DNA from 3 places in the Paenibacillus sp. FSL L8-0333 genome. Region 1 is predicted to be linked to each of the others. Evidence: predicted binding sites of a transcription regulator. Region 1 holds the regulator's gene; each other region holds the start of a gene.
What was found. Region 1 encodes NrdR, which represses ribonucleotide reductase genes. Its sites were predicted from a motif close to AACACNATATATNGTGTT; they were not measured.
Positions count from the first base shown of each region.

Region 2: a site for NrdR is predicted at 2,978-2,995, ahead of NYE72_RS10850 (adenosylcobalamin-dependent ribonucleoside-diphosphate reductase). Genes of this name have one in related genera too.
Region 3: a site for NrdR is predicted at 2,935-2,952, ahead of nrdI (class Ib ribonucleoside-diphosphate reductase assembly flavoprotein NrdI). Genes of this name have one in related genera too.

Region 1 covers NZ_CP150186.1:2,144,969-2,156,013, forward strand. The annotation lists gene pstB (phosphate ABC transporter ATP-binding protein PstB) at 1-280, shown strand, start outside; gene phoU (phosphate signaling complex protein PhoU) at 354-1,013, shown strand; gene polA (DNA polymerase I) at 1,203-3,872, shown strand; gene mutM (DNA-formamidopyrimidine glycosylase) at 3,925-4,761, shown strand; gene NYE72_RS09275 (manganese efflux pump) at 4,894-5,640, shown strand; gene coaE (dephospho-CoA kinase) at 5,650-6,246, shown strand; gene NYE72_RS09285 (lytic transglycosylase domain-containing protein) at 6,243-6,806, shown strand; gene NYE72_RS09290 (alpha/beta-type small acid-soluble spore protein) at 6,891-7,109, opposite strand; gene nrdR (transcriptional regulator NrdR) at 7,274-7,750, shown strand; tRNA gene NYE72_RS09300 (tRNA-Ala) at 8,002-8,077, shown strand; tRNA gene NYE72_RS09305 (tRNA-Lys) at 8,088-8,160, shown strand; gene NYE72_RS09310 (hypothetical protein) at 8,327-9,007, shown strand; gene NYE72_RS09315 (zinc ribbon domain-containing protein) at 9,385-9,960, shown strand; gene NYE72_RS09320 (restriction endonuclease) at 10,376-11,045, shown strand, end outside.
Region 2 covers NZ_CP150186.1:2,465,818-2,476,862, forward strand. The annotation lists gene NYE72_RS10840 (YqhG family protein) at 1-1,021, opposite strand, end outside; gene NYE72_RS10845 (SNF2-related protein) at 1,018-2,763, opposite strand; gene NYE72_RS10850 (adenosylcobalamin-dependent ribonucleoside-diphosphate reductase) at 3,150-5,807, shown strand; gene NYE72_RS10855 (hypothetical protein) at 6,609-7,664, shown strand; gene NYE72_RS10860 (N-acetyltransferase) at 8,326-9,381, shown strand; gene NYE72_RS10865 (ASCH domain-containing protein) at 9,359-9,730, shown strand; gene NYE72_RS10870 (cytidine deaminase) at 10,062-10,460, opposite strand; gene NYE72_RS10875 (methylenetetrahydrofolate reductase) at 10,700-11,045, shown strand, end outside.
Region 3 covers NZ_CP150186.1:1,550,788-1,561,832, forward strand. The annotation lists gene nrdF (class 1b ribonucleoside-diphosphate reductase subunit beta) at 1-377, opposite strand, end outside; gene nrdE (class 1b ribonucleoside-diphosphate reductase subunit alpha) at 417-2,501, opposite strand; gene nrdI (class Ib ribonucleoside-diphosphate reductase assembly flavoprotein NrdI) at 2,488-2,847, opposite strand; gene NYE72_RS06855 (helix-turn-helix domain-containing protein) at 3,252-4,901, opposite strand; gene NYE72_RS06860 (sensor histidine kinase) at 4,932-6,755, opposite strand; gene NYE72_RS06865 (sugar ABC transporter substrate-binding protein) at 6,983-8,326, shown strand; gene NYE72_RS06870 (sugar ABC transporter permease) at 8,425-9,363, shown strand; gene NYE72_RS06875 (carbohydrate ABC transporter permease) at 9,379-10,218, shown strand; gene NYE72_RS06880 (S-layer homology domain-containing protein) at 10,368-11,045, shown strand, end outside.

The DNA.
Region 1 (11,045 bases):
CCGAGCTTTGGCAGTTCAGCCGGATATCCTGCTCATGGATGAAGCAACGTCTGCACTGGATCCTGTGTCTACGCTCAAGATAGAGGAGCTTGTACAGGAATTAAGAAGTAAGTATACAATCGTTATGGTTACTCATAACATGCATCAGGCGGCACGTGTATCTGGTCGAACCGTGTTTTTCTTGAATGGTGTAATTGTAGAGGCGGCGGATACAGAGGTGTTGTTCTCGACTCCTAAGGATTCCCGCACCGAAGATTATATTTCTGGACGTTTCGGCTGATACGGGCTACAAGGGCGCTCGTCCTTGGAAATGGCAAGCTGACCATACATTAATGAGGAGGATCGCTCTTACTATGATTCGCAGAAAAGAATTTGATAAAGATTTGGAAGAGCTGCGCAGTCTGCTGCAGCAGATGGGTGAACATGTAATAGATGCTCTTGGTGGAGCAATTGTTGCTTTACAGAATCTTGATACTGTGCGCGCTCAGGAAATCATTAAAGCAGATTTGCAGCTGAATGCCATGGAAGATAAAATCATGGAAATTGGCTCACGGCTAATTATTACGCAGCAGCCTGTAGCAAAAGATTTGCGCCGCATTATCGTTGCTTTCAAAATATCTAGCGATTTGGAACGTATGGGTGACTTGGCTATTGATGTTGCGAAAGCAACTATGCGCATCCATGGACAGCAGCTGATCAAGCCGCTTGTAGACATTCCGCGTATGGCGGAAATTGTGACGACCATGATTGATGAGGCTATCCAGTCTTATCTGGATGAGAACACTGATCTGGCTTATAGAATGGCACAAGATGATGATCAGGTCGATCAATTATATGGTTCGATGATCAATGAGCTATATAGTTATATGGTGGCAAAACCGGATTCTGTGTCCCAAGCTATGTTATTAACGCTGGTAGGCCGTTATATTGAACGGATTGCCGATCATGCGACTAACATTGGTGAGAGTGTTGTTTATCTGGTCACAGGCAGCCGTCCGGACTTGAATCAGTAATTTGTACTCACACATCTTTTGTTATATCTTTAGTTAAACTAAGTAGCCGCCCTTTTAAAAGGGCGGCTACTTGTTGTATATCCTTAACATATCAGCTTATCCCACTGTTTAGGTTGGTAAAGCCGTTTCTACTTGTACAGGGCATATGGTAAGATGTAAGGAGTAAGCATGAAAAAGGCGAGGTGCACTATGGACAAGTTGATACTTATAGATGGAAACAATATTATTTACCGTGCTTTTTTTGCGATGCCCCCGCTGACGAATACAGCAGGGCAACAGACAAATGCGGTGTACGGATTTACAACGATGCTGCTTCGTTTAATCGAAGAACATAAACCGACACATATGATTGTCGCTTTCGATGCAGGGAAAGTTACTTTTCGGCATGAAGGTTATCAGGATTATAAGGGCGGCCGGCAAAAAACACCGCCCGAGCTCTCCGAGCAGTTCCCATTGCTGAAGGAATTGCTGACTAATTTAGGTGTACCGCAGTTTGAAATTGGCAATTATGAGGCTGATGATATTATTGGCACCATTTCGCGCCAGGCGGATGAAGCGGGACGGCAGGTTATGATCGTGTCGGGAGACAAGGATATGTTGCAGCTGGCCTCTGAGCATACGACCGTTGCTTTAATCCGCAAAGGGGTCACTGAAGTTGAGCTTTATGGGCCGGAACAAATCCGGGAGAAATATGACCTAACCCCAGAGCAGATCATTGATCTTAAAGGGCTGATGGGCGATGCGAGTGACAACATCCCGGGAGTACCCGGCGTAGGTGAGAAGACAGCTTTGAAGCTGCTGCATCAATTTGGATCGGTGGAAGGTGTCTTAGCTGGAACCGGTGAGCTAAAGGGTAAAATGAAAGAAAAACTGGAAACCCATGCGGAAGATGCGGTAATGAGTAAAAAATTAGCGACCATCTATCGCGAAGTGCCGCTTGAGCATTCGTGGGAAGACATGGTCTTTAATGGAATTTCAGCGGATACAGCCGGCCCAGCGCTTGCCAAGCTGGAATTTAAATCACTGTTGGAACGTTTGTCTCTTAGTGCTTATGCTCCTGTTGCCGAGGGAGAGGAGAGTGCGGCTGAAGTAGAAGCTGCGGCACTTGATATTACGATCGTAAGTGAAGAAGAACTTAAGGGGCTAAGTGAAGCCCTGGCTGACATTTCAGCGCTGCATGTGGAATCGAATGGAGATAATCCGCATCGTGCCGAGGTAATCGGAATAGGCTTGTCCTCTCTGGAGCGGCATTACTATGTGCCGTTTGAATTACTGCATAAACCGGCTGCTGCGAAGCTGCGTGATTGGCTAGGAGATGAAAAGGCTCCGAAAAGTGGATATGATCTTCACCGCGCTGATTTGGCTCTACACTGGCAGGGAATTGCTTTTGCAGGTGCAGCCCATGATGTGCAGCTGGCGGCTTATTTGCTTGATCCTACGGAGGCTAATCAGAATCTAAACGATCTCACTGCTAAATACGGCTTGCCGCGGCTCTCTCCTGATGAAGAGGTATTTGGTAAAGGTGCCAAATACAAAATCCCTGAGCTTGAAGTCTTAGGAAATCACGTTGCACGAAAGAGTGCAACGGTTCTTGGAATCGCACAGAAGCAACAGCAGGAGCTGGTGGAGACCGCGATGACAGGGCTATTCGAGGATCTGGAAATGCCTTTGTCACGGATTTTGGCGGATATGGAGAAACAGGGGATTGCAGTCAATGCTGGTGATCTTAAAGAGCTTGGAAAAGAATTTGAGGCGCAAATTTCCAAATTGGTCAGTGAAATATACGAGATTTGTGGCACTGAGTTTAATTTGAACTCACCAAAGCAGCTGGGTGAAATCTTGTTTGTAAAGCTAGGTCTGCCTGTCGTCAAGAAGACGAAGACGGGTTATTCCACGGATGCCGAAGTGCTTGAAAAACTGGCGCCATACCACGATGTGGTGCGTTTGATTTTGCAATATCGCACAATTGCGAAGCTTCAATCTACCTACGTAGAGGGGCTGCTTAAAGAAATTTCCCCGAACACAGGGAAGGTGCATACATTCTACCGGCAGACGATTGCCGCTACAGGACGGCTTAGCAGCCAATTCCCGAACTTGCAGAATATCCCGATTCGTCTAGAGGAAGGACGCAAAATCCGCAAGGTATTCGTTCCGTCCGAACCGGGCTGGTCCATCCTGGCAGCCGACTATTCGCAGATCGAACTGCGTGTGCTTGCGCATATTTCAGGTGATGAGCGGATGAAGGAAGCTTTTCTGCATGATATGGATATTCACACGAAGACAGCGATGGATGTGTTCGGTGTGACCGCGGAACAGGTGGACAGCAATATGCGCCGTGCCGCAAAAGCCGTAAACTTCGGGATCGTCTACGGGATCAGTGATTACGGCCTCTCGCAGAATTTGAATATTCCGCGTAAGGAAGCCGCTCAATTTATTGAGCAGTATTTCGAGGTATATCAGGGTGTGCGCCGCTATATGGACGATATCGTAGTGGAGGCACGGAAGTATGGTTATGTGACCACATTGCTTGAACGTCGCCGTTATCTGCCGGAGATTAATGCGAAAAACTTTAATCTGCGCTCTTTTGCGGAGCGGACAGCAATGAATACACCTATACAGGGAACAGCAGCGGATATTATCAAGCTGGCGATGGTGCATATGGACAAGGCATTATTTGATCGTGGGCTTAAGAGCCGTATGCTGCTTCAAGTACACGATGAGCTTGTATTCGAGGTGCCAGAGGATGAAATGGAGCTTATGAAGACGCTTTTGCCGGAAGTAATGGGTGGAGCCCTGAAGTTATCTGTGCCACTTAAGGCAGAGGTCAGCTTTGGAAGTAACTGGTACGAGGCGAAATAGACTCCCTTTAAGGTGTGCATATCAGCTATAATGTAGTTGAGGTGAAGACATCATGCCGGAATTACCGGAAGTAGAGACAGTCAAGAGAACACTTAATGAGTTAGTTAATGGAAAGCAGATAGAGAATGTAACCGTCCGGTTGGCGCGGATTATTCAGCGTCCGGATGATATTCAGGCTTTTGCCCACCTGCTGGCAGGTCATAGCATTGTTAAAGTTGAACGAAGAGGAAAGTTTTTGCGTATTGTGCTGGATGGTCTGGTGCTTGTGTCACATTTGCGGATGGAAGGCCGTTACGGACTTTTTTCAAATGATGACCCACTGGACAAGCATACACATGTGATTTTTCATTTTACGGATGGAACTGAGCTGCGTTACACGGATGTTCGCCAGTTCGGTACGATGCATCTTTTTCAGATGGGAGAAGATCTTCAGCTGCCGCCTTTAAACAAGCTGGGGCAGGAGCCGCTGGAGCCTTCTTTTACACCGGAGAGGTTTAAGCAGATCGTGTCAGGTAAAAGCACCAAAATTAAATCGCTGCTGCTTAATCAGGAATATATCGTCGGCATCGGCAATATTTATGTAGATGAGTCGTTGCACCGTGCGGGCATCCATCCTGAAGACAGCGCCAAATCGCTCACGGACAATCAATTGGACAAGCTGCATCATGCCATTGTAAGCACGCTGGCCGAAGCGGTTAACGCCGGAGGTTCATCTGTTAAGTCATATGTTAATGGCCAAGGTGAGAGCGGTACGTATCAGCAGCAGCTATTGATTTACGGTCGTAAGGATCAGCCGTGCAGTAACTGTGGAACGATGATTGAGAAGACGGTTGTAGGCGGTCGTGGCACGCATTATTGTCCAAATTGCCAGCGCCCGACTGTTAACTGAATTTGTTGAAATAATAAGGTTGGCACCCACTACTTGTCCCGCCCATATACTGTGTGAAGAATGCTTAATAGAGAACGGAAGCTGAAACGATAAACTTTTCAGTTTGCCGGTTCTTCACAGGAGGGATTGCGGGTGCTCAGCCCATTATTTTCACTGCTATTGCTAGCGTTTGCCTTGAGTTTGGACGGTTTTGGTGTAGGAATTACATATGGGCTGCGTAAAATGAAAATACCACTGCTCTCCGTTCTGATTATCTCGCTCTGTTCGGGGGTAGTTATCTGTGTATCGATGCAGGTTGGGGTTTTGCTTGCTAAGGTAGTGTCTCCGAATGCAGCTTCTATGGTTGGTGCGGTTATACTTGTGCTAATGGGGTGCTGGTCGCTTGTTCAGATGCTGATGCAAAAAGAGAAAGATGCAGATGGCGGACGTAAAGCTGAAACGGTAGATGAGGGCTCATTTTCCGGGCAGGCTTGGGCAGAGGTAGCTGCTGATTCTGAAGCGGGTACAGAACCTGTTATGAATGATGAACCGTTGAAATCAGCTGTTTTTTCGCTTGAGCTTCGCCGTTTGGGGATTGTAGTGCAGATCTTGCGTACCCCGTCTTCTGCGGATATGGATGCCTCAGGAAGCATCTCTTCGATGGAAGCGATGATACTTGGGATTGCGCTCTCTCTGGATGCTTTTGGGGCTGGACTTGGCGCAGCGCTGCTTGGCTTCAATCCGATATGGACATCACTTACAATAGCTTTGTTTAGTGGTACATTTCTATTGCTGGGTATGAAGACTGGACTTAGATTTGCCGGGAACTACTGGATGAAGCATGCTGCCGCATTACCAGCGTTATTATTAATTGCAATGGGAATACTGAAGCTATTATGAGGTGAGTACATGATTATAGGCTTAACCGGAGGAATCGCATCCGGAAAAAGCACGGTGTCTGCACTGCTTGTGAACAAGGGAGCGAGGCTGGTTGATGCCGATGTGATCGCCAGAGAAGTTATGCTTCCCGGGCATGAAGTGTTGGCTGCTGCTGCTAAGCAATTTGGAAAAGAGATCCTTTTTCCGGATGGAACACTGAATAGGGCCAAATTAGGTGAAATCGTCTTTCAAGATCCGGTGGCCCTGCAAACCTTGAACAATTTGACGCATCCTGCCATCCGGCAGGAAATCAAAAATCGTATGTACAGCATGGAGCAGGAAGAGCCGAAGCGGCTTATTATTGTGGATATTCCGCTTCTTTTTGAATCAGGGCTTGAGACCCTGTTCCATGAGATTGTAGTAGTCTACGTTCCCCGTGAAGTGCAAATTACTCGATTAATGGAACGTAACAGGCTCTCTTTAGAAGAAGCAGAAGCGCGATTGAATGCACAGATGGATATTGAACAGAAACGTAATAAAGCGGACTACATCATCGACAACAGTGGCGATCTTGCGTACACTGAGCAACAGGTTGCTGTTTTTTGGGACAGGCTGGGTTTATCATGAAATGGTTACGTAAAAAAAGAGTACTGCTTCTGCTATTTGTTGGTTTTACGGCAATATTGTTTCTGAGTACAAACTGGATGTCGTGGTTTTATCCCATCCATTTTAAAGACGAGATTCGCAAGCACAGCATCACTTATGAGATAGACCCGTTTCTTGTAACCGCGATTATTCGTGTAGAAACGAACTTTAAAACTGGACGAGAATCCAAAAAAGGCGCACTAGGGCTGATGCAGCTTATGCCGGATACCGCGAAGTGGGCGCTGGAAAAGGCCAAGCTTCCAAACGTATCTATGGAAGAACTCAAGCATGAGCCTTCGGCTAATATTGAACTGGGTACATGGTATCTTTCAACTTTATCCCGTCAGTTCGAAGGCAAACGTACAGCAATTATCGCAGCCTATAATGCTGGACCCGGAAAAGTTCAACGCTGGTTGGACGAAGGGATCTGGGATGGGACAGATGCAACCATTAAAGATATTCCCATTGGTGAAACCAGGCATTATGTACAGCGCGTTAATTATTACTATGATCAGTACACGGACATTTACAAAGAATTTTAATTTCTGCCGTGTTATGTATAAAAAGAAGTATTAAACGACTTGTAGGTCGTTTAATACTTCTTCAAAAAGCTTATGTTGGTCAGGTTATTTGTATTGACCTGCCAGTTGTTGTTCTGCCAGGGTTACAAGACGTTTAGTGATGTAACCACCGATCGAACCATTTTCATAAGAAGTTTTATTGCCTTGGTAACCATCTGGGGAAAGCGTGATTCCTAGTTCTTGGGCAACTTCGTATTTAAGTTGTTCCAAGGCACCGCGGGAATTTGGAGCTACAAGGTTATTGGAGTTGTTGCTTTGGCTCATTGCTGTTCACCTCCTCTGTTGGTAACTGTATTATGTGCCGGACTTGCCATTATCATTACAAGAAAAAAACGGTGATTTCTGGAAATAATAAAAAAGCCGTTCAAAAGCCGGATTTATAACATTCCGGGACCAATACCATTATGTAATAGGAAGTGATGAAGCTTATGAAATGCCCTTACTGCGATCACACAAATACTAAAGTGCTGGACTCGCGACCAGCGAATGAAAATAAGTCAATCCGTCGTAGGCGTGAATGTGAGCGTTGCAGCAAACGTTTCACTACTTTTGAAATGATTGAAGAGACGCCACTGATTGTAATTAAAAAAGACGGCAGCCGTGAGGAATTCAGTCGTGATAAAATACTCCGCGGTCTTATCCGTGCTTGTGAGAAACGGCCGGTTTCTGTGGAACGTCTAGAAAAGATCGTGTCCGAGGTTGAGAAATCTTTGCGCGGCATCGCCGTGGCTGAAGTGGAAAGCCAACAGATTGGTGAATTCGTGATGGAGCAGCTCTACCCAGTAGATGAAGTGGCTTACGTTCGTTTTGCGTCCGTATATCGCCAGTTCAAGGATATTAATATGTTCATGAAGGAACTCAAGGGGCTGCTGTCCAAGAGTACGGGAGAATTAGAGGGATTATAGGGTTTTGTCCAGTTAGGGCGTTACAGCCAGTCCTAGGGTCTGCTAGGAGTGCTTCTACTGGTTTGTTTCCTCTAAGTTCTCAGCGGGGAATTTGAGTGGAAAAATGAATTTTAAAAAAAGTGTTGACATAGAGGGCGATTTTTTATATTATATAGAAGTCGCCTACGACGCTTGAGTTTATCGGAACAACTCAATTACGACCAAACTAAAATTTAAAAATGTGTGATTACATACATCTGAAATTTCAGTTTGGGGCCATAGCTCAGCTGGGAGAGCGCATCGCTGGCAGCGATGAGGTCAGGGGTTCGATCCCCCTTGGCTCCACCAAACATCATATGGACTCTTAGCTCAGTTGGTAGAGCAGTAGACTCTTAATCTATTTGTCCAGGGTTCGAGCCCCTGAGAGTCCATCCTAAAGAAACGGCAGAAATGCCGTTTCTTTTTTTTTTTTTTTTTTTTTTGTGAATTTTAATGAAAAACTACGGGGCACTTATATACATGACTAAATGAAACGCCTTCACAAATGTATGCGTATTATGTTTCAATATAATAGAAAGATAAGGAAGGTGTTTCGTTATGTTAATTTTTTCATGGTTTCTTATATTTTTGGGTTTGGTAATTCCAGGTATTGTTTTGTTTTGTTTGAAGAAAATTGACGTAATGAAGATTTTGTTTTTTTGTAGTTCATTAATTGGTCTTTATTTAACTAGTATAGGTGTTTTAAAAAACTCGTGGATTTCTACTAAGTCTGGAGAATTTATGGGTTGGACTGTTTTAACTTTCTCAATGATTGAAGCTACTATGATAATAATTTATCTTATTTATTTTGCTTGTTCGAGAGGAGTGAAATATCTTCGATCCGATAATCCTTGGTCAAAAATGGGTAAAAGTTACGATGTTGCAATCCAGTTAATAATGATTTGTATTTTTTTGATTCTACCTAACGTAATGTTCTCGTTGCTCTATAGTTTATGGTCTATAGTAGTTCAGGTCAATTCAAGTTTAGGGTTATATGATTTTATGTTTTATGCATTTTCTATTAAGTATTCGCTTCCTTTAACAGGGTTATTTATAGATTTTCAGCACAATGTTAATAGTTTTGGAATTTTGAGATTTTTGCAAGTATTTCATATATTCACGACTACATTAATTGAATTTGTTGTCATAGGTTTTATTATTGCAAGATTAAATAATCTAATGAAGGATGAAGAACTTCCTCAAAACCAAAGACGTAGATATAGACGTAGGATATCATAAAATATAACTGATCTTAGCAATCGAGCTAAAATCATAAGTTACGAAGTAACTACTGGAGGTTAGTGTAGATGAGAACGTACAACCGAATTAGAAAATATTAATGTTCGACTGAGTAGTTCAGGAAGGTTACGGACAATATCTGATCGCCAAGATGCTTAAAGAAAAAGAAAAAGAAAAGGGAAAGGGTAAATAGTTTGCGAAAGAAGAACTGATAAAGAAGTTGTCTCTAAGAAACACAATGAGAACTGGTTATTATAGATGAGGCTAAATGGGCACGAGTCCAAGCCATACACAAAAAGAGAAATCCCGAGAATACAAAGAAGAAAGGCATCGAATGTGTACTTAGAAATACGAAGGGGTCATTACTGTTAGTTGGAATGGCGAGATGTGGTCATTGCGGAAATCCACTAACAACAACTTGGAACACAAAAAAGTATACTCGTAAAGATGGTACGGAAATAGTGAAGCGTGAGGCTAAGTATCGCTGTTCAGGGAAGGCACTTCAAAAGGTGAAATGTAGTGGTAAAACAATCCATTCCCCGATCTGTCTGGAAGGGATTGTGCTAGATGAAATATATGCTTATCTGGATCAACTAGAAACGCTGGACTTGAAAGAGCAAATAGAACAGATAAAAAGTAGAAACTCTGGGGACGAGGAAAAAGCTTTACGAAAGCATCAAAAGCTGACGGATAAAGCCAAAATGGAGCTTTCAAGTTTCAAAGATGATGTATTAAAAGTCATCATGGGGAAAAGTCCTCTAGATAGAGAGATGGTAAACGAGATGGTTAAGAAGAAAGAGAGTGAGGTATCGTTTTTACTAGCAAAGCTAGAGATGTTTGAGCAGGAGCTCAATGCTAGAAAGGTAGAACAAGTTGAAATACAGACTCTCCAGACCTATATTCCTGTTTGGCGCGAGGTATTTCAGAAAGCTCTACTGCAAAAAAGAAAATGATGCTTAGTACGATCATTGAGAGTGTTAAGGTTTACCGAGATTCAGTAGAACTGACGTTGAAATTGAACATTAGCTCGTTTTTAGCGACTGCAAGTGCAAGTAGTCTAAAAGGTAATGATTTGAATGCTGGTGATAATGTTTTAGGTAAAGCACTATCGCATCATACTAAGATATAACAGAATTAATTATAGAACATTCACTAAATTCCAAAGCTAATTAAATCTTTGTGAAATAGAGTAGGTCCTCAGTATTATATGGGGGCTTTTTGTCATTCCAAATATAGCCAAACTTATGATATAGTAGAGAAACTTGATCCGAAAAATAGCAAAATGTAGAAAATAATCAAATGAAATGTCGAATGGACTAGGTAGATAGTCCTTTAAATGGAGCTATTACAGCATGAGGTGGATATTATATGGCTAAAACGTATTATGCAGAAGGCAGGCAAGTAGCATATGTAGTAAGAGGACTGTTTATCCTTGGAGGTTTAGCGATTTACTTTAGCATTCCGGGGTTGCACTGGGGTTTCTTTTTAGGAATTCTATTAGGTTCGGTCATTCTCGGGGAAATCTTCGGAGGTATGTGGACTCGTAAGCGGCGTAAGTCTAAGAAAGTAAGAAGAGTATCTGGAACGAATAATACAAAACAGAGTAGCGTAGCAAGGACCAAGGCTAGTGTTCGTAGTACATCGACTAAGGCTTCTACCAAAAAACTGACGGATGCACAGATTCTGAAAGCAGACGTAAGGACATTGTCTGGTACGGATTTTGAGCGTTTAATGGAGCTGTATTACATAGATCAAGGCTATACCGTACAACGAGTCGGCGGATCAGGTGATCATGAAGTGGATTTAATCCTCAAAGGCAAAGAGGGGTATAAAATTGCTGTGCAGTGCAAGCGTTGGAAGCAGGATGTTGGAAATGATATTGTGTTACGGCTTAAAGCCGGTAAGCAGGTACATGGCTGTTATGATGCTTGGATTGTGACGACTAGTAATTTCACGAAGGCGGCGAAAGAGGCTGCGGATAAGCTGAATATTAAGTTGATTAATGGGCTGTCGTTGGATGATAGGTTGAAGAGATGGA
Region 2 (11,045 bases), 320 kb from region 1:
CTGCGATTTGCGGCTCATATTGCCAAATGGTCTCTTGGCGACGACGGTTATACTGTTCTTGTGTCGCTAGGCGTTTTTCTTCATCAGGCTCCTTCAACAGCTCTCCATAATAGACATCAATGATGTCCAGCTCAACCCTTAGCCGCTCACGCGCCTGTTCTGCCCAAGTATAGTCCAGTTCGGCTAGCTGAGCGGTTAGATGAGTTTCCAATAGTTCGGTAGCGGCTGCTACTGTCATTTCATAAGGCTGGATATGCACATTTTCCGGCAAGCGTGGCATCATCTCTTTTGTGGAAACTTTTGCATTAAAGTCATCAATGATGGTTCCCTTTGTTAGGGAGATGCCAAGATAATGGAGTTCTTCACGTTTCAAATCGCAGCTCATCTCCACTTTATAGCAGACACTAAGCCATGGTTCGTAAGCGGCAGAGAACAGCGTATTTCGCTGCCTGCTGCCCGGGTCCTCAAATAAATAAAGGCATTTCCCTTCGTCCCTAGCGGCGTTCCAAATTTGTTGCAATCGCTTGCTTCCGTAAATAATATCCTCTCTTCGGATCATCCCGGGTCCAATTCGTGGGAGTGCCGGCACAATGCCGAAGTAGCGGGCTAGGATACTTTCCTCCGGGTCAGTAGATGGAGCATTCACTGCTTCTGAGCCCGGGGAGGCGGATTCGAGTAAGTCAGCGCTGGCCTCTGCATCGTTTGTTACACCTGTAGTTAGGCTTCCGGTGACAACTTGATTCAAAATGCCAGCACTACGATTTGCAATGGGGGGAACCTCTACAGCAGCTTGACTGTCGTATTTTTCCGGATCAAAAACAAAGGTGAAAGAAAGGGTCTCAGGATCTACACCTGTGCGCTCCACGAATCCCCAATAATACGGCCGGTCGGTGAGCATTTTGTCAGCTCTAGGTGATAATTTCACAGTTACGTGAAGGGGCGAAGCCTCAATGATGGAGCATTCAGTGGCTTCAAGATAGTCCATCACATGCTTGCGTACTTCCTGTGCGGTGAGGGTCATGTCGCAGTCCCACTTTCTTTTTTAATACCCTGTGTCAATTCACTGAGGGATTCACCAATATGGTCCAGCTCATGCCGCAATTCTTCGTCGGAGCGGGATTCGAGCATGATTTTGTATAAACTCTTCTCCAGCGATTCCTTCTTTTCAAAACGTTCCAGGATTACATCCAGCCCGCCAATCACCATTTCAAACATATTGATTTTCTCATGCAGCAGATGCAGGATATGTTCTTCAATCGTGCCTTGAGTAGACAAGTTGTAGATCACTACGTCATTTTCTTGCCCTAACCGGTGGACACGGCCGATACGCTGCTCCACGCGCATGGGATTCCAGGGCAGGTCAAAGTTGATCATATGGTGGCAAAATTGCAGGTTTATCCCTTCTCCGCCGGCTTCCGTAGCAATCATAACTTGAGCCCGGCCGCGGAAAAGATCCATCATCCAATCTTTTTTGCCACGGTTCATTCCGCCGGAATAAGAGACACACATCAGCCCATGTTCACGGAAATACTGCAGTAAATATTCTTGAGTTGCGCGATATTCCGTGAAGACGATGACCTTTTCATTCATTTCTTGAATGAGTGCTAAGGTTGTTTCAGCTTTAGTGTTTGTTTTAACAGTACGGAGGGTTTGTAGTAGCTCCATCATCCGGTCTCTTTTTGGTGAATCCGTAGGCAGCTTTTTGATCAAATTAACTAAAGTGATAAAAACGGCATCCCGGCTGCTGCACACCTCACGTTGAAGGGTTACCAGAGAAAGCATGCTGCTAAGATTGCCGCCGGATTCCTGATACTGGTCTTTGACAAAGGAAGTAACACTGTTATACAAATCTTTCTCTTCTTGGGAGAGAACTAAGGGAATATTACGGACTTTTCGTTTCGTGAAATTAACTGGACCTTCACCACGGCGATTGCGGATCATGACCTTCGAAAGCTCGTCCCGCAGTTGACCTTCATTCTTGGGCTGGCGTTTATCAACCACGAAATTCGAGGAAAAATCGCCCTGATTTCCAAGTTGCCCCGGCTTCAGTATAGTGATCAGATTAAAGAGTTCGCCCAGATCATTCTGAACGGGAGTCGCGGTGAGCAGCAGGCAATATTTTTTGCGTAATTGCTGTACAAATAGATAATTGGTCGATTTTTTATTCTTCAGCTTGTGAGCTTCATCAATGATCAACATATCGTATTCATTTTCCAGCAGGATTTCCTTATGCGGATCGCGTTTTGCGGTATCCATCGATGCGACGACTATGGCGTTACCCCAGGAATAGGCTTTTTTCTGAGCGACAGCAGTGATGCCGAATTTCGCATTCAGCTCACGAACCCATTGCAATACTAGAGAAGCAGGTACGAGAATAAGCACTTTGGAGACAAGACCGCGTACGAGATATTCTTTGAGCACCAGTCCTGCTTCAATGGTCTTGCCCAGTCCAACCTCATCTGCAAGAATTGCGCGGCCTGACATTTCGAACAGAACCTTATGCGCTGTATCCAGCTGATGGGGAAGAGGGGACAAGCCGGATAAATGCTTCATACATTGCAGCTCATCGAAGCTCGTTACTAGACCTGTTTCTTCTCCTTGTACGGCAAGCTTGGACAAACGGTAGTCTCCCCAAGGGCCGCCCTTTTCCAATTTGAGCTCCAGATCTTGCAACCAATTCCGGTCAAAAGAAAGAGGAACAGGCAGTATCGGCGCGGGTGTTCCCCCTTGCTGGGGTAGAGAATTACGGAATAATTGCGTCATAATGCAGCCTCCTCAAGCTCGGATTTATATCACCATTCGTAAGAGTAGTATGCTCGTAAACGAGAGAATTCATAACCTCCTATTTTTCACGATAGCCTTTAAAAAAGAGAGCAAGAGCGAGAAAAAGCAGCAACGTTAGCGATAATTCGGCAACTTGACTCTATTTTCGAATAAGACCTTCGATACAATATGTGGTATAGTTTAAAAGCTGACGCACACAATATATTGTGACAAAAGCTTGAATATGTATTTTTTATAGAGTGCTTAGCTGGTATTTGTTATTGACAAGATGAGCTTCCTACATACACCTGTTAAGCAGCGGAGGATGGTAAGGGAGTTTTTGTTGTGGGCCCATACCTTGGACCGGAAACTGATATCTACTACACATGCGGGAGGTTTTTTTATTGAGTAAAGTGGAACGTAAGCAACGCCTTGAAGGGCTAAGTGAAAAAATATTTTTGGATCGTTATGCTTGGAAGGATGCAGACAGCAACAATGCTAAAGTAGGCGACGTTGTATTGGTGCTGACCAAAGATGATCCGAAGTTTCCAACTAAGGAAGTCGGAGAAATTGTGGAGCGCAGTGGTCGAATTGTAACTGTAAAGACACGCAGTGGCGAGCTTGTGAAATCGGATGTTGAAAAGTTGACCCTTAATATAGAAAAAACTCCTGAGGAAATGTGGGACCGTCTATCCACAGCGATGGCTTCTGTAGAGAAGACACCTGAGCTTCAAGCAGAATGGGCAGGCAAATTCCGTTCAATCCTGGATGATTGGAAGCTTGTACCGGGTGGACGTATTGCGGCTGGTGCAGGTGCTAGTGAAGAATTAACATTGTTCAACTGTTATGTGATTCCCTCTCCAAAAGACAGCCGTGGCGGCATCATGCAGACATTGTCTGAAATGACGGAGATTATGGCCCGTGGTGGCGGGGTGGGCATTAACCTGTCTTCATTGCGTCCTCGTCGTGCGATTGTTAGAGGGGTTAATGGTTCATCCAGTGGTTCCGTATCTTGGGGCGGTTTGTTTAGTTATACTACGGGGCTTATTGAGCAAGGCGGCAGCCGTCGTGGTGCGCTCATGCTAATGATTAATGACTGGCATCCCGATGTTGAGGACTTCATTACCGTGAAGCAAACGATGGGCCAAGTCACTAATGCTAACCTTTCGGTATGTGTGAGCAATGGTTTTATGAAGGCTGTAAAAGAAGATCTGGACTGGGATCTCGTATTCCCGGATACAACCGATCCTGAATATAACGAAATGTGGGATGGCGATCTCGACAAGTGGAAAGCTGCCGGCAAAAACGTTATCCATTATCGCACCGTAAAAGCGCGTGACGTGTGGCGTACGATCATTGAATCGGCATGGAAATCCGCTGAGCCGGGCGTCGTATTCATGGAATACTATAACCAGATGTCTAATAGCTGGTATTTCAACCCGATTATTTGTACGAATCCGTGTGGAGAGCAAGGACTGCCAGGCTGGGGAGTCTGCAATCTGTCTGCGGTGAACCTGTCCAAGTTCTACGATGAGAAAAATCATGATGTAGATTGGGAAGATCTTGCGACTACAACCCGTTATTCGGTCCGTTTTCTGGACAATGTAATTGATAAAACACCTTATCATTTCCCGGAAAATGAAGCGAATCAGAAAAAGGAACGCCGCGTGGGTCTCGGAACCATGGGATTGGCGGAGCTGATGATTAAATTGAACATCCGTTACGGCAGCCCGGAATCGTTGGAGTTTCTGGACAAGCTATACGGCTTTATGGCTCGTGAAGCCTACCTTGCTTCGGCAGAAATTGCTGGAGAGAAGGGTTCCTTCCTAGCTTTTGATACTGAGAAATATCTAATGAGCGGCTTTATGAAAAATATAGTCGAAGCGTATCCAGAGGTTGGCGAAGCGATTCGTGAACATGGTATGCGTAACGTTACAGTGATTACACAAGCACCTACAGGTAGTACAGGTACAATGGTAGGTACTTCTACGGGAATTGAGCCTTATTTTGCCTTTAAATATTTCCGTCAAAGTCGTCTTGGCTATGATGAACAGTTTGTTCCAATCGCTCAAGAGTGGCTGGAAGCTCATCCGGGTGAAGAGCTACCGGACTACTTTGTAACTTCGATGGATCTGTCAGCTAAAGATCATATCCGTGCGCAAGCAGCGATCCAACGCTGGGTAGATAGCTCTATTTCCAAAACAGCGAACTGCCCGTCTGACTTTACGGTTGAGGAGACGGCAGAGCTATATGAAATGGCCTTTGATCTAGGTTGTAAGGGTGTTACGATCTACCGCGATGGAAGCCGTGACGTTCAAGTCCTGGAAACCACGAAGAAGGAAGACAAAAAAGAAGCCGCTCCGGTTGCGGCAGAAGAAGCTACAACTACTGTAGAAGCGAGTACAAGTGTTGTAGCAGCAAGTCCAGCGCCTCAAGTGACTACAAAAGAGGCGGATAAACAATACAAAAAACGTCCGCAGGTTCTGCGCGGCGCTACCTATAAAATCAACACACCATTTGGGATGGCATATATTACGATCAATGACCTTGATGGAATACCGGCTGAAATCTTCCTGAATGTAGGTAAAGCGGGTTCTGACGTCTTTGCTATGGCTGAAGCATTAGGCCGTGTCTGCTCCTTGTTCCTCCGTTACGGAGATCATGGTGAGAAAGTGGAGCTGTTGATTAAACATCTGAAAGGCATTGGCGGATCAGGTGCTATCGGCTTCGGCGCGAACCGGGTTGAATCCATTGCTGACGCTGTAGCTAAGGCACTGGAATCACATGTGCTGAACAATGCTCATGATGATCATGTACCTGCTCCGATTGCGGCAACTTTGGAGCTGGAGGATTTCAATGAAGCATTAAATGCGGAGTTGAAATCGAGCGTTCCGTCAGCTACGGAAGATGGACATGGTGGTCATCATGGACATAACCATGCTACGGCTTCCCGTGACCTTTGCCCATCCTGCGGCAGCGCCTCGCTGATTAATATTGAGGGCTGTAAGACTTGTGGCAATTGCGGGTATAGTCGTTGTGGGTAAACGTTAGAGCCAATAAGTGTTTTATGGGAAATGTGATTTTTCATTTTAAATGAGATAATGAGAAACATACATCAAACTGCATATTAACTCATTGGAGGGGATGACATGTTTGTTATCAACCTCCTTTGTTTTAAATAAGCGAATAAAGCTCTATTGGGAAGCGGGGTGTCGTAAGTTAAGGTTACTCATTCGACCGAAGCCATTTTTAGACGAGAGTTTATCTGGGTACATTACTTGATTATTTGAAAGGAAAATTATGAATCGATGATTATCTTTTTTTAAAAAAGCTTCTTTGTATGGTAAAAGTTTAATGTATTCACCGTATAAGCTTGATGTGAAGCAATTAGAAAATTTAGCTGAACTTACGAATGTTGATGTCCAAATATTTTTAATTGTATATCCCCAATCTTTGATACAACTGTTTAAAGAAGATCCCTCCAATACAGGTACGCAATCCACACAACAAAAATAAAAATATGTCTGAAGTGCTTGAACGAAAACGGATATCATAAAAAAATATGGAATCTATCTCTTGTAACTACTTGTCCATTTTATGATTGTTTGCTGGTTGATATTTGTCCGAATTGCAACCAATTCTTAAGGATATATGGTGATAAGCTAAATGGTTTTACTTGGGGCGAACCGTTACATGTATAGGGTGCTGAAAACCGAATGTAACAAACTAACGAAAAATCATAAAGGTATTAGAAGAACTAATCAAGTTCTGTTTATCCGCATTTACCTAGCTCCCCCCATTTGAATGTTTCATATTATAATGCATTCGAGTTGTAGGAGGATCTAATGAAAAGAAAAATTGCAAAACGCAAAATATCCAGAAGGCTAAGTAAGCCGTTAGTTCATCCAAGAGTTGCTCCTAAAAGAGTATTTCGTCAAGCATTTGATCGTGAGAATATATTAGGACTTTTAGAGCTCTGCAAAACTAATTGGCTGGGATTTACAGAGGCTAGTAATAATAATATATATTTCATTAAAGTTGATCAGGTAACGAGTACCTCCATTATTGGGTTAAGAGTATGGGAAGAACCTGGATGGAGGAAAGGTCGCAAAGAATATGTTACAGTCCCATTCACAGAAATCGGAGGACTCGTTGGATGCAGAGACGGTACCTTGCCCTATCCAGGGGGGGTGGTTATAGTTTGTATTAGTGGTCGTGGAGGGGGTGTTACTGGTCCTAACGGTATGACGAAACTACGAGATACTTTGCGTTCTAAACTTACATCAACTCATAAAGGTATAAACCCAAATAACATTTTTCATATTAGTTGGAATAAAAATAATGATTCCAATCCTTTAGGCACACCTCTTATTAGTGATATATTAAAAGCTATCAAATTAAGAACTAGAAATATCACACCAAGCTATCTTGCTATTATTGGCCACTCTTATGGAGGGTGGGCAGCTTCTATGTTATCAAGAGTTACTTCGCCTCCAAATTTTGTGGCACTTATTGATCCAGTGTATGGTTCAACCAATACAATGACATCAAGTGATACACCAAGAGGAAAAATAATTAAAAATTGGTACCAAAAATTTGGTATTACTGCTGGTGAACCTTGTACTGGTATTGGAAGAATTAAATGTTCTCCTGCTAGAGATGGAGTAGCATGTGGGTATCAGAATGTTCCAGGAGCACAGAACATCAACGAGGTATTCCTAAAGACTTGGAATGGGACAGTAAGGACTGTCCCCTGTTTAGGAAAGAACCCTGTTTCCTTGCATGCTTCACACATAGATATTGATGATGATGAATGGATACACCGTCAAATATTTGATCAAATCAATAAAGATCTATCTAAACAGATTGAAATGTCAAAAAAGAAAGCCCGAAGAAAATAAACTCTTCTGGTAATATCCCTTCAAGTAGACACTCAAAAACCTCAATATTATTATTGGGGTTCAGTATACCTCAATTAGGTTATTCTGTTTCGAGTACGTAAGTTTTAATAAATCTATTCCCTAAAAATAAAAAAGTTTTTTGAAAATAATCAATTCTTGAGACATTCTTAATCTCCCCATACCGTTTGCTTATTAGAGTAGGAAGAGAAGGTACTCTTATTTATTCGGATGGTAGCTTATTACTGGATCCAAAATCAATTAATGACAATGAATTTATGGGACGAAGATTGAGATGAGACTGCTGAAAAAACTGAATATTTTCACCAAAATTAATTGGAAGATTAACAACTATGCACCATATTGTCATTTTAAATGCATACTACAATAAAACCCAAACTTGAAGGTTTGGGTTTATTGCAATGCTGCTTAACAATTCTCAATTACTTGTAAAATAAGCACCTTATATACAGAACGTTAGTTCTTGTTTTGCGTAAGTAGTGATATACTAAAATTAAATAATTAGTTAGAAATTTTTAGAGTTTGATTTGTTTCAATGTATTGTTTGTTTGGGACATTAGTCTATGACAACAAAAAAAAGACAACAATCGGCATGTATCATCTGGTATTATTGGACTATATTACCATGCATGGAGGCGTTGTTATGAATGGAATTATTGAACCTAAAAAATTTTATCAGATTAACCTAAACGATCCTTTCTTTGAAACGCTAAAGGAGGATTATCCTGAATTTGAACAATGGTTTAAGAAAAAGGGGGATGAAATAGCCCAAGTATTTTATAATGAATCAGATACGCTGGAAGCCTTCCTATATATGAAGACTGAAATAGGTCCAATTAATGATGTTCAGCCCATACTCGATGGCGGACTCTGGTTAAAGGTCGGAACTATGAAAGTTAATCCTCATGGCACAAGACTCGGAGAGCGGTTTATAAAAAAAATTCTCGATTATGCCATTGTTAAGGACATCTTAAATATTTATGTTACTGTTTTTGAAAAGCATCAAAAATTAGTAGAAACTTTTAAAAAATATGGATTTAAAGTGAGTGGGAAAAAAATATCTTCTGCAGGTGAAGAATTAGTATTAACAAAAAATTTGAAAAACACAGTTAATAATACCCTACAAGATTATCCACTGGTCATATCAAGAAATAAAGCTAAACATTTGTTGGCGATAAAACCGAAATATCATACTAAGTTGTTTCCGGATTCTATTTTGAAAAATGAGAGCTTTGATATCATATCGGACGTTTCCCATACAAATAGCATACATAAAGTGTATCTCTCCTCGATGCCTGGATTAGCTTCTGTTAAAAAGGGGGATTTGTTGGTAATTTACAGAACCAAAACAGAAAATACATCTGCTTGGTATACATCTGTTGCAACTTCTATTTGCGTAATTGAAGAAGTTAGAAGCCCTCGTGAGTTTTCAAGTCTAGAATTGTATATGAAATATTGTAAAAGTTACTCCGTATTTAATGATTCTGAATTGTTAGAATACTGGTATAAAAAAGGGCGCGTCTACATAATCAAAATGACATATAATATTGCCTTTAGAAAAAGGTTAACTAGAAAAAAATTGGTTGAAGAAGTTGGGTTAAATGAGAAAGATTATTGGGGTTGTATATCTCTTTCGGATCAGGAATTTGAAAAAATACTAACATTAGGTGATGTTTATGAAAGTCTTGTTATCGATTAAACCTGAATATGTAGAAAAAATATTTAGTGGAGAAAAAAAATACGAATATCGCAAAGTCATTTTTAAAAAGAATGTTGATACCATTGTCGTATATTCAACAATGCCTGAGGGGCGAATAGTAGGAGAGTTTAAAATTGATACGATCCTATTTGATAGTCCTGAGATAATTTGGAGTAAAACAAAAGAGTATGGCGGCGTCAGTGATTTATTCTTTAAAGAATACTTTGCAAATAGACAAGAAGGATATGCAATAAAAATAACTGAGCCAGTAAGATATGAAAAGTCAATAGACCCTAAGCTTGAGTTTAAATCTTTCCATGCCCCTCAGTCATTCTGTTATATATCTTAGTATTTATAGTTTTTTAGTAAGGGTGGATCAATGAATATTTTTACAGAATCTAGAATTATTTGAGGCGAATTCGCCCAAGCTACATAAACCCAACGACAACTAACGAATCTGTCCAGTGGAATTTATTCTACCCTGCAAGAACAGTAACGAATATAGAGATCGATAATAGTGGTAAAGGTTGGAATTGCGATTTGGTAAGTAACAACGTATTTACGCGGTGTGTCTGGTCTGTGAACTCGTGTCTAGCTAAGCTTTTTAACACAAAAAACACGCGTACTTGTCTAACAAAGGTACGCGTGTTTTTGTTATTCCACTACGAGAGGAATTATTTTTACATATCTAAATTTTTGAATGCGTAAGGCAATAAATCCCTTAAACTCAGCTCTAAGATTTCTTTTTTCTCATTGGTTAAATAGACAGGCATGTCGGGCAAACAGAATTCCGATAATACTTGTCTGCAGATACTGCATGGCGGCAGAAAATCCATTGTGTCACCTGCTACAGCTATAGCCTGAAAATCACCTTTAGTATAGCCTTTTGTAATAGCTGTGAAGATTGCTGTTCTCTCTGCACAATTAGTAGCACCAAAAGATACATTTTCTACGTTTACTCCATTAATAACATTTCCATCTTTAAGCAATAAGGCTGCTCCAACTGGAAATTTAGAATAAGGGGCATAAGCAGCTTTCTTTGTGTTACGTGCGCTTTCCATTAATTCTTCTTTATTCATAATACTCACCCTTTTTAAATAAGAATGAACCTTTCGGTCCCCTTATCGCCAACTTTAAGGTTGGCAGGACTTCTAATATTATAGTCACATCAAATGGTTGTCAACATGTACTACTCGATAAGTATCATTAGGGAATCATAGCTTTAAAATATAACTAGATATAGTAAATAGAAGTTACACATATTAAGCCTGCCATGGTAACCTTATCTTAAAAGCGACGAGTAGAGGGGTTTTATAATTTGGGAGCGGCAGAGAATACATTTAAACAAAAAATATTGAGCAAAAAACCGGGTATTATAACATATGGGATGACACCACCGAAGGCAAGCCACGCCCCAGAAAAGGTCTTGGAAATCGCTCAGAAACAGGTTGAAAGACTTAAAAACCTTGATTTAGATGCGTTAATTCTGTACGACGTTCAGGAAGAAGTAGACAGAGTGGATCATGAAAGACCTTATCCCTATTTACCAACGATTGATCCGGCTGTCTATGGTGATAAATATCTAAGACAGGTGGAGGTCCCAAAGATAATTTACCGGTGCGTCGGTAATGATACAAGAGCCCAGTTCGAGGATTGGGTTAAAA
Region 3 (11,045 bases), 590 kb from region 1:
TTCTCTTCTACCCAGCGGAATACACTGTCGATCTCCTCTGTAGAGGACAAAGTGGTGAAAATACTGCTGTACGATTTGGCGTGAATTTGTTCCATCATGCCCATGAAGCCCAGTACGGCTTTACGTTGAAGGCCTTCGACATGCTCCATAATCTGCGGCATTCCGACTCCGCCTTGAATCGTATCCAGCAGTGTCAGACCGCCCAGCACCTTCATATAGGAGTCCTTTTCTTGCTCACTGAGCGTGAGCCAGGACATTTTATCATCGGATAATGGAATTTCATCGTCCGTCCAGAATTGCATAATGTTCTGATTCCAGAACATCAATGAGAAATCGTCGTCGGGACGGTTCCAGTTAACGGCTTGGATAGCGGTCATAATATTGCAATCTCCTTTTCTGCGGCTATAGCCTTCCTTTTAGATCGAGCAGGTGAGGCATTCCTCGACAGACAGCTTTTTGGTCCGGGTGTAATACAGCGACTTCAAGCCTTTATGCGCCGCATACAGGTAGGAGCGGGCCAGTTCTCTGGTGGAAACATCACTGTTAACATGCAGAACGGTCGAGATACCTTGGTCGATATGGGGCTGAATTTCCGCGATCAGATCGATTACCTTGAACTGGTCCATCTGGTAAGCCGATTTATAGAAAAACACATTGTCCGGCCGCAGGTACGGCATCGGATAATAAGTAGTTGAATTAGCATAAGTCCGAGTCTCAATCTGCTCAACAATCGGCATAACGCTTGAAGTGGCGTTTTGGATATAGGAAATGCTGGCCGTTGGCGCAATCGCCAAACGGTAAGCATGGTATAGGCCATTTGCTTTTACCGCATCCCGCAATTGTTCCCAGTCAGCTGGGGATGGGATATAAATATCTCCGAATAACTCTTGTACCCTTGGGGTAACCGGACGGTAATCGGTAGTCAGGTAACGCTCAAAATAAGCTCCCGTAGCATAATCAGAAGCCTCAAATCCATGGAAAGATCGGCCCGTCGCGGCAGCGATTTCCATGCTTTTCTCCAGCGAGTGGAAATTCATGGTCATAAAGAAGGTCCGGGCAAAATCGCGGGCCTGCTCGCTTTCATAAGCAATGTTGTTCTTAGCCAGATAGCCGTGCAGATTCATGACGCCAAGACCGACAGAGTGCATTTCCTTGTTTGCTTTGGCTACGCCTGGGGCATTGGAAATACTGGTCATATCGCTAACAGCGGTCAGGGCGATCATGCCCTCATGTACGGATTCACGGATTTTGCCATGTTCCATCACGTTAACAATGTTCAAGGAAGCCAGATTGCAGCTTACATCGCGGCGGATTGTACTCTCCTGTCCGTAGTCGGCAATCTCTGAGGTCTCCTGCAGCTGGAAGATTTCAGTACAAAGGTTGGACATTTTGATCTGTCCGACGTTTTTCAGGGCATGGGCCGCATTGGCATTGCTCTTGTTCATGATATATGGATAGCCAGATTCCAGCTGGATCATGGCAATTTTGGTCAGCATATCCCGTGCGCTCATAGCTTTCTTCTTTTTGACACGTGGATCGGCCAGCAGCTTATCATACATGTCATCCAGATCCATATCGTCGAGATGCGTTCCGTAGGCTTTGTACACACTGTAAGGAGCAAATACATGCAGCGCTTCATTGTCCTTCGCCAGCTTATAAAAGCGGTTCGGAATAATCAGGCCGATGGACAGGGTTTTGAGTCTTGTTTTTTCGTCGGCGTTGATCTTCTTGCTGTCGAGGAATTCCAGAACGTCCCAGCCAAAAATGTTGTAATAGGCTGCTCCTGATCCTTTACGCTGACCCATCTGATCTGCATAGGAGAAGCCGTCTTCCATCAGCTTGAGTACAGGTATAATTCCCTTCGCAGCATCCTCAACACCCTTGATAGTTTCACCACGGGAGCGTAGCTTGGATAGGTTGACGGCCACACCGCCACCGATCTTCGACAACTGCATGCAGGTATTCAGCACATAGTTGATGGAATTGAGCGAGTCGTCCATTTCGATTAGGAAGCAGGAGACGAGCTCACCACGCCGGCTCTTACCGGCATTTAAGAAGGTTGGGGTCGCAGGTTGTAGGCGCTGTTCCATCATCGAACGGGCAAGTACCCCGGCAGTATCGGCGTTGCCGCGTCCCAGGTGAAGGGCGACTGCCGCCACACGGTCCGGGTAATGCTCCAGATATTGTTTGCGGTCATTGGTTTTTACAGCGTAATCCGTGTAGAACTTCGAAGCTGCCATATAAGATGGAAAACTGAAGTTGTAGGCGTGGGTAATCTGGTAGACTTCTTCAATCTCCGCCGTGCTGTACTGTTCGTAAAAATTCTCGTAGAAATCCTGTTCAATCATATAATCAACCTTGGCTTTTGTATTCGCAAAAGCCAGACTCCGGCGCTCTACATCCCGCATAAATTCGGCTACTGCCTCAAGATCTTTGTCTAACTGAAAGAAGCCACTTTCGTCTCTCTTCATCAACATGTTGTTTAATTCAATATGCCGCAACCCGGCTCACCTCCTGTTTAATCCGTTCTACATCGCCAAATGTACCCGATAACTCAAATTTACCGATAACGGGCACGTTATACCGATCTGCAATCAAGTCCGCGCTGTGCGCGAACAGCTCGCCCCAGTTCTTATTGCCGCTGGCGGCGATGCCTTTCAGATTGGCATTATTGTTCTTCAAGAAAGTAGACACCTTTTCTGGAATCTGTCCAAAGCCGGTGGTATATGTAATAAGCACATAGGGCTCGTCAATCGTCATATGCTCCTCAATCTGCACAGCCGGCAACTTAAGTTTGCTGATGAAGCGTCTGACATTTCCTGTTTTTGAATCATACGCGACTAGCATGGTGTCTGTCCCCCTGTAAATATTAAAAACTATTGAAAATAGTATGAAAACTGAATGGATAAGCTTTAAATACTGAAAAATTGTATCTATACTATATTTAGTGTGCGTTGTTTATTTTAATTACTATATGTTGAAAAGTCAATATGGGAACAGCCGTCTTAATAGCTGGGAAAGTGTCTCGTAAGCGGTTTTTTGGCAGGCTTTTAGGGCAGAAAGACCGGAGTATTAGTATTTTGCTAGTTTAAAAATAAAAATAAAAAAATTTGCAGGAGTAAGGGTGATACTTTGGGATGCTGCTGAGGGTGATGGCAAGCCAATAAATCTGCAAGGAACAGAGCCTGCTCCTTGCAGATTTATTGGCTTTATTTTTGCGAAGTGGGGTTATTCTTAATAATCTCTTGATCTCAAGAACGGTTGTTTACTCCGAGGCTTCGGTCAGGCGGTGAATCTGCTTTAAGTTGCTGCATGTATTCTCTGGGGGAAATTCCGGTTACCTTTTTGAAGACCTTGCTGAAATAGAAGGCACTCTCATATCCCAGCTTCTGTGAGATTTCGTAGATGCGACCTTCCCCGCGTGCCATCATTTCTTTGGCTGTCGTGATTTTGATCTCCGTGATATATTCCACATAGTTGACCTTGGCAACCTTGGAGAAAAGGTGGCTCAGATAGTTGGGACTGAAATTGAAGACATCCGCCACTTGATTGAGCGAGAGCTTAGTTCCGAGATTTCGTTTAATATACTCTTGGACATTTTTGACGAGCTGCTCCTTGTAGCTTTGTCTGCGGGTAGAGAGGATGTCCGAGCAACCGTCCCTGAACTGGATCAGCCAGCCGGCGATCTCTTCAATCGTATGCATCTGGTAGATAGCCCGGTAGCCCTCCGGTTCATTTTCGAAAATTTGCTCCACAATATTCTCACCGTCTGCAAGTAGTGAAGTGGCCATATACAGAATGTTGCAGGCGGCATCAGTGGCGGGAACCAGCAGGTCGGCCCGGCCGTCGAAGATTTCGATCATTTTGGAGATAATGGCGTATAAAGCTTGGGTATCCATTTCTTCAAAAGCACGGCGGATCTCTGTACGCAATTCGGAGAAATCAAACAACAGATGATCCTGCTCCAGCGACTCTCCTTCGGCAAAAAACACAAACGACTGTGCTTTAACCGCAGCAGGAAGCGCTTTTCGCGCAGCGAGGTAGCTTTCCCGCAGCAAATAAGGATCCTCGACCGCAAAGCCGATCGCGCCGATGATCCTTACATTGAAGTAGTTATGGAGTATGGAGGCCATATGGGTCAATAGCATTTCAATCTCAGGCATCCATTGCCGTGAATCCGTCCCGTTGACGGGCAGGGTTACAGCAAAATTGCGCAAGTCCAGACTGGTCACATAACAAGGTCTTATGGAAGTAAGCGTATCTTTGGCCATTTGGACGGTACTTGAGCACAGAGCAACCATTTTATCGCCGCGGGGCGGGACACTGTCTGGTCCCAAAATACGGCAAGTGCAGACTAGATAAGCAGGTTCCTTGAGCTCAAGGTTTAAATCATCTCTCTGCAGAAGGTACTGGTTTTTATTTGCGAATAAGTTATTGAACAGGCGGATGAAAAATTTATCGCGTTGGGCTTGTAGATTGCCTCTATGAGCAAGCATGGGATAGCTGTCTAGGGTTTGAAAAGCCTCCAATTGGGAAATTGCTTTCCGAATGGAGGCATCAAGTGCCTCTGGTGTCAGTTCCAGCTTCACTAGATAATCTGTGGCTTGCACTTCAATCGCTCCACGTGCGTATTCGAATTCCTCGTAGCTTGTTAAGATGATAAACAGCGGAAGCCGGCCGTGTTTTTTGCGTACCGCATTGGCAACTTCTAAGCCGCTTTTAATTGGCATTTTTATATCGCTGATTACAATGTCAGGACGGAGGGTGTCAATCATTTCTTCCTCTTGAGCCCCGTTGTGTGCAATGCCGACAATTTCTATATTATATTGCTCCCACTTCAGCATGGACTGCAAGCCGATACAGACCAGCGCCTCGTCATCAGCGATTAACAACTTGATCAATTCCATCACATCCTTGCTTGGTATGCTACTCTATTCCTTTTGCAGGAACGGCAGAAGAATCTTCATCCGGGTATATTGGCCCGACTCACTCTCAATCGAAAGACCGTAATTATCCCCAAATGCCAGGCGCAAACGTTCATTTACGCTGCGGAGTCCAATATTCTCGGGCATTTCTTTGCTTCCGTCACCTGGATTCGACAGAATCGTGGAGATTTCTTCTTCCTTCATCCCTACACCGTTGTCTTCAATCGTAACTAGAATATCGGCGAATCCACTTTTTGCCACCTTAATGAGAATTTCTCCTCTGCCTTTGGGCTCAATGCCATGGAAGATGGCGTTCTCGACCAGGGGCTGGAGCGTGAATCGTGGAATTAGGCCGGTTAGCAGTTCCTCGTTGTCAATCTCCTTTACCATAGAGACCGTACTGCCATAGCGGTATTTCTGAATCAGAAAATAATCATCCAGCAGGCTCAGCTCATCCTTCAGGGGCATCAGTCTACGGTTGTCTTTGGCGATGCTGCGCAGCAGTCTAGATAGTGAAGTGGTCATTTCTGCGATGCCGGTAGCATTCTGAATTGTAGCCATCCATTTGATCGAATTCAGTGTGTTGTACAGGAAATGGGGATTGATCTGACTCTGCAGCATCCGGTATTCCAGCTCCTGCTTCTGTTTCTCGTCAGCGAGCCGGCTGTCCATAAGCGCTACGATATCTTGGGACAGGCGGTTAATACCCCGTCCGACATCGCCAAGCTCGCTGTTCCATTCGATATTGCGGTCCAGCAGGAAATTGCCCTGGGCGATCTTATCAATCCGCTTCTTCAGTTTTTCCACCGGAAGACTGATGGTACGGGTCAGATACAGCGTAATGATAGCGCTTAAGACAATAACCAGGAGACAGACGCCGAGCATAACCAGAATCCATATATTTGTCTTGGGAGCGAACAGGTCATTGGATAAAGTCTGTGACAGAATGACTCCGCTGCGTACGGGATAAGATACCACGATATGGCTCTCTTTCTCGTCCGCCAGCTTGACCATGGACAGCTCGGTTTGCGGACCGACAGGTTTATCATTGGTATAGGCCACCGGTTCATACGGCTCTGCAATGGCGATGACCTGATCGCCGATGAGCTGATAATGATGATTGCCGAGCGTCAGCAGCAGCCGGGAATTCTTCGGCAGGGAGTACCCTTTCAGCTTGTCGGTAATAACAGTTGTATTCGCTAACAGGTACACTGTTCCAACGCGGGAAGCTCCTTTGCCGTAAATAGGAAAAACAAAAGGAATTCCGTTCGTGTTGGAGAGCGGGTCCTTGATCACCCGGTCCCATTTCTCCTCGGCATCGTTGCTAAGGCCGGTAATTTGACCGATATTGTGTATGGTAAGCGGAACAGAGGTGCCGGTTTTATCCACCTGCAGAAACTTTCCGTTGCTATCCGTAACAATCAGACGGCGGGCATAGCTGTTGGAGCGGTTGTTCAGGAAGTCCTGCTGCATCGAGTTGAATACATTAACTGCTTCCTTAGAGCTAGCCTTAGGTGAGCTGAAGTAGTCTGTGATCAGGGTATTAGTAGAAGAGTTAGTGCTGCAGGTCATCGCCAGCGATGACAGATCAATCAAATCCTGTTCAATAATATGAGATACCAGCTGCAGATTGAACTCGGTCGCCTGGATGGTTGTTTTACGCTGATAATAAGTAATTAATTCATAGCTAAAAAAAGACAGCAGCGACGCTATCAGCAGTGCGAATACGGCCATGAGCAGAATAATGCGACTTTTAATGGTGGATTTTCTTACCGTATTTAACACTCCTCTACAAAATGTGAAAACATATAAAGCGTTTTCATATACCATAGCATATTCCTGCGTTCCGATACAGGGGGAGGTACATAAGCTGAATATTTTACATGTTTTAGATAGAAAATTACAGGTTTGAACCCGAGCAGGGAAGAAGAGCACAGAAAAGTGAATGAACTTTGTTTGATAATGCATGCCATTCTTGCGGAAAAAGCTATAAACTTTGAACTAAGCTCAGAAGAGCCGATCGTAGTTACACAATCAGAAGAAAAGGGGATATTTAAATGAAACTGAAAAGATTCTATGGCATAACCCTCGCCACAGTATTCTCCATGAGTCTGCTGGCTGGATGTTCTGGTAATAACAACAACGAAGGTGCTGCTGCAACGACAGCTCCAGCAACGGGGAATTCTGCAAACGCTTCCGCTGAACCGAGCCAGGAGCCTGTGACTTTGAAATGGGCCTTGTGGGATTGGGAAGCTACCGCTTACTACAAGCCACTGATCGATGCCTACAAAGCTGAGCATCCGAATGTAACGATCGAATATGTCGATCTGGGGTCGACGGACTATATGACCATGTTAAGCACACAACTGTCCGGTGGCGCAGATCTGGACGTACTTACAATTAAAGATATTCCGGGCTACTCGAACCTTGTGAAACAGAATCACCTGGAGCCGCTTAAAAGCTTTATGAGTGGCAACGCTATTGATCCTTCGGTATATGGAGGTACTGTAGAACAAATCGAAGTGAACGATGAGGTGTATGCGCTTCCTTTTCGCAGCGATTTCTGGATTCTCTACTACAATAAAGATTTGTTCGACAAAGCAGGAGTGGAATATCCAAGCAATGATATGACATTCGAGCAATATGATGAGTTGGCCAGAAAAATGACTTCTGGCAGCGGTTCTGAAAAAGTGTACGGAGCTCACTACCATACTTGGCGTAGTGCGGTTCAACTGTTCGGTATTCTGGACGGCAAGAACACTGTTGTTGACGGAAACTACGATTTCTTGAAGCCAACCTATGAGCGGATCCTGAAAGAACAGGAAGACGGCATCGTAATGGATTACGCCACACTGAAGACTTCAAGCACGCACTATTCTGGCGTATTCTACAATAATTCCGTTGCTACTATGAACATGGGCAGCTGGTTTATCGCTACACAGATTGAGAAAGTGAAGAGCGGCGAGTCCCAATCGGCTAACTGGGGCATTGCGAAATACCCTCATCCGGATGGTGTGGAAGCCGGTACAACCCTGGGTACAATTACTTCTCTGGCTGTAAATCAGAAATCCAAACATAAAGAAGCAGCACTTGATTTCATGAAATTCGTGACTGGTGAAGAAGGCGCTAAAGTTATTGCTTCCACCGGAACCATTCCAGCGATTAAGAATGATGAAGTTATCAATTCCATTACTTCCATCGAGGGCTTCCCTGCGGATGAGAACAGCAAAGCGGCACTGACTACTGTTAAGACTTATCTGGAAATGCCTATGCATGAAAAGAGCGCGGACATCGAAGTTATTTTGAATGAAGCGCATGACAATATTATGACTAAAAATGCTTCGATTGACGAAGGTTTGGATGATATGAATGCTCGCGTACAGCAGCTCTTGAATAATTAACCTTAAGAGAGCCGGTTCTAAGGGCGGGTGAAAGCCCGCCTTTTATATTAAAGCGTATAGATTTGTGGGGAAGTTTTAGAAGGTTTGGAGGAGAAAGAATGCAGAACGAAACCATATTGGGTACAAAAAAGATCCCTAAACGTCATTTGTCAAAAGGTGTCCGGGAAAACCTGGTAGCTTACAGCTTCATTGCGCCGAACTTTATCGGATTTGCCCTGTTTACGCTGGTACCTATGTTTTTTGCCTTTATCCTTGCTTTTGTGAAATGGGACGGGGCCAATCCAATGAAGTTTATCGGGCTGGACAATTTCACCCGGCTGATCAGAGATACAACATTTCACAAAGCATTATGGAATACCATTGTTTACACTATTGGCGTAGTACCGTTCACCATGATTGTCGCGCTGGCGCTGGCGATTCTGCTTAATCAGAAGATAATGGCCCGCAATTTCATGAGAACCGTATTCTTTTTCCCTTATGTAGCATCCCTGGTAGCCGTTGCTGCCGTATGGAACTTTATCTTCAGTCCTACGATGGGTCCGATCAACAATATCCTGCATACCCTTACCGGTATCCCGCTGGAGGATCTTCCCCGCTGGGCGGCGGATAAACACTGGGCGATGTTCACAGTAATACTGTTCACAGTGTGGAAAAACATGGGTTATTACATGGTTATTTACTTGGCAGGTCTGCAGGGCATCAACCCTGAATTGTATGAGGCTGCTGAACTTGATGGTGCGGGCGCGTGGAGAAGATTCCGCAATGTGACGGTCCCTCAACTGGCGCCTACCTCTTTCTTTGTTCTGATGATTCTAGTCATCAATTCGTTCAAAGTCTACGATATCTTTATCAACCTATTTGCCGGCGCCGATAACCAGTTGAATGATTCTACAAGGGTTATGGTGTATCAAATCTACAATACGGCGTTCCGCTCGCTTGATTACGGATATGCCAGCGCCATGGCCATTGTATTGTTTCTGCTGGTACTTGGCATCACCATCGTCCAGTTCCGCGGCGAGAAGAAATACGGACAATAGGAGGATTCAAAAGATATGGTTGGTAAAAGTAAAGGACTTAGAATCAGCCTTATGGTTCTTGTGTATATTTTGTTGTTTGCGACAGTACTGGCGATGCTGGTTCCGTATATATGGATGTTGTCTTCTTCACTCAAGATGAACAAAGATGTGTTTTCCTTCCCAATGCAGTGGATTCCACAGAATCCGCGCTGGGAGAATTTCGCGGATATCTGGACACGCATTCCGCTGGGCCGTTTTATTTACAATACGGCGAAATTATCGATTATCGTAACGATTCTACAACTACTGACTTCCAGCTTTGCTGCGTATGCGTTTTCCAAACTGCATTTCCGGGGGAAAAACATTCTATTCCTTGGATATATTGCAACAATTGCGATCCCTTGGCAGGCTTACATGGTGCCGCAATTTATCCTGATGCGTTACATGGGGCTTAACAACACGCATTTGGCAATCATACTGCTGCAGGCATTCTCGGCATTTGGAGTATTTCTGATGCGCCAGTTCTATCAAGGTGTTCCGGATGAATTATGCGAGGCTGCCCGTATTGACGGCTTGAGCGAATATGGAATTTGGGCGCGAATCATGCTGCCGTTGTCCAAGCCAGCATTGTCTACATTGACGATCTTCACCTTTGTCGCCACCTGGAATGACTTCCTGGGGCCAATGATTTATCTGACGGATACGAAACTCAAGACCATCCAAATTGGACTAAGAATGTTCATCTCGCAATATTCCGCCGAATATGGCCTGATTATGGCCGCAAGTGTGGTTTCCATTATTCCGGTTGTAATTGTTTTTCTGGCTCTGCAAAAGTACTTTGTACAAGGTGTTGCAGCATCGGGCATTAAGGGCTAGAACCGTATTTCACCTGGCAGTTGCATTTTTTATAGGCTGCCAGGTTTTTTATAAGTCAAAGGGGTCTGTATAAATCTAGTGATTATTCGTTTAACAACGAAATGAATACGCTTTCTTTTATTGATTTACAATCAAAGGAGGAGAAGAGAATGAACAGAAGGCACTTTCGTAAAAGGTTTTTCTCAATAACGATGACTACTGCGCTCGTAGTTGGGATGTTTCCGGCATTCACTCTGTCTGCAGCCTCTGCTGCTACCGTAAATTCTATCTACGCTGCCGCCCATATGGGGGCGACAACAATTGCAGATACTACTCTGCCATCCAGCATTGATATCGGAGGCCAGAGCACAGCAGTGAACTGGAATATTGGTGCAGATACCTTTGCCGTGCCATACGATGCCGTGACCGTCAGCGGTACAGCGAACGGGGGGCCGGTCGTTGCCAGTGTGGAAGTTATTCCGCCCGCAAGTAATCCGTTGGTTTACTTTGTGGATAGCGGCAGAGGGGGCGATTCCGTAGGCAACGGGCCTACTTCCTCGCCGCTGTACGAAGCGGTTCGCACGCTGAGCGGCAGCGATTTGCTCAACCAGTCCCCCGACCAGAAGTATATCAGCGGTACGGCGGACTGGGGATTTGATGATTCCGTAAACAAGGTTAAGAATTCCAAAGACGGGGGACTTACCGATCCAGCTACTGATCCGTCCCTATGGACTGTCGGACTTCGTGCCGACCCTGCCAGCAATCATATCGTGTATAAATTAAAAGCGCTTGAAGCTGGAACCTATACGCTCAGCAGCGGTTTCCATGATTGGTATGGCAGCCGCTCC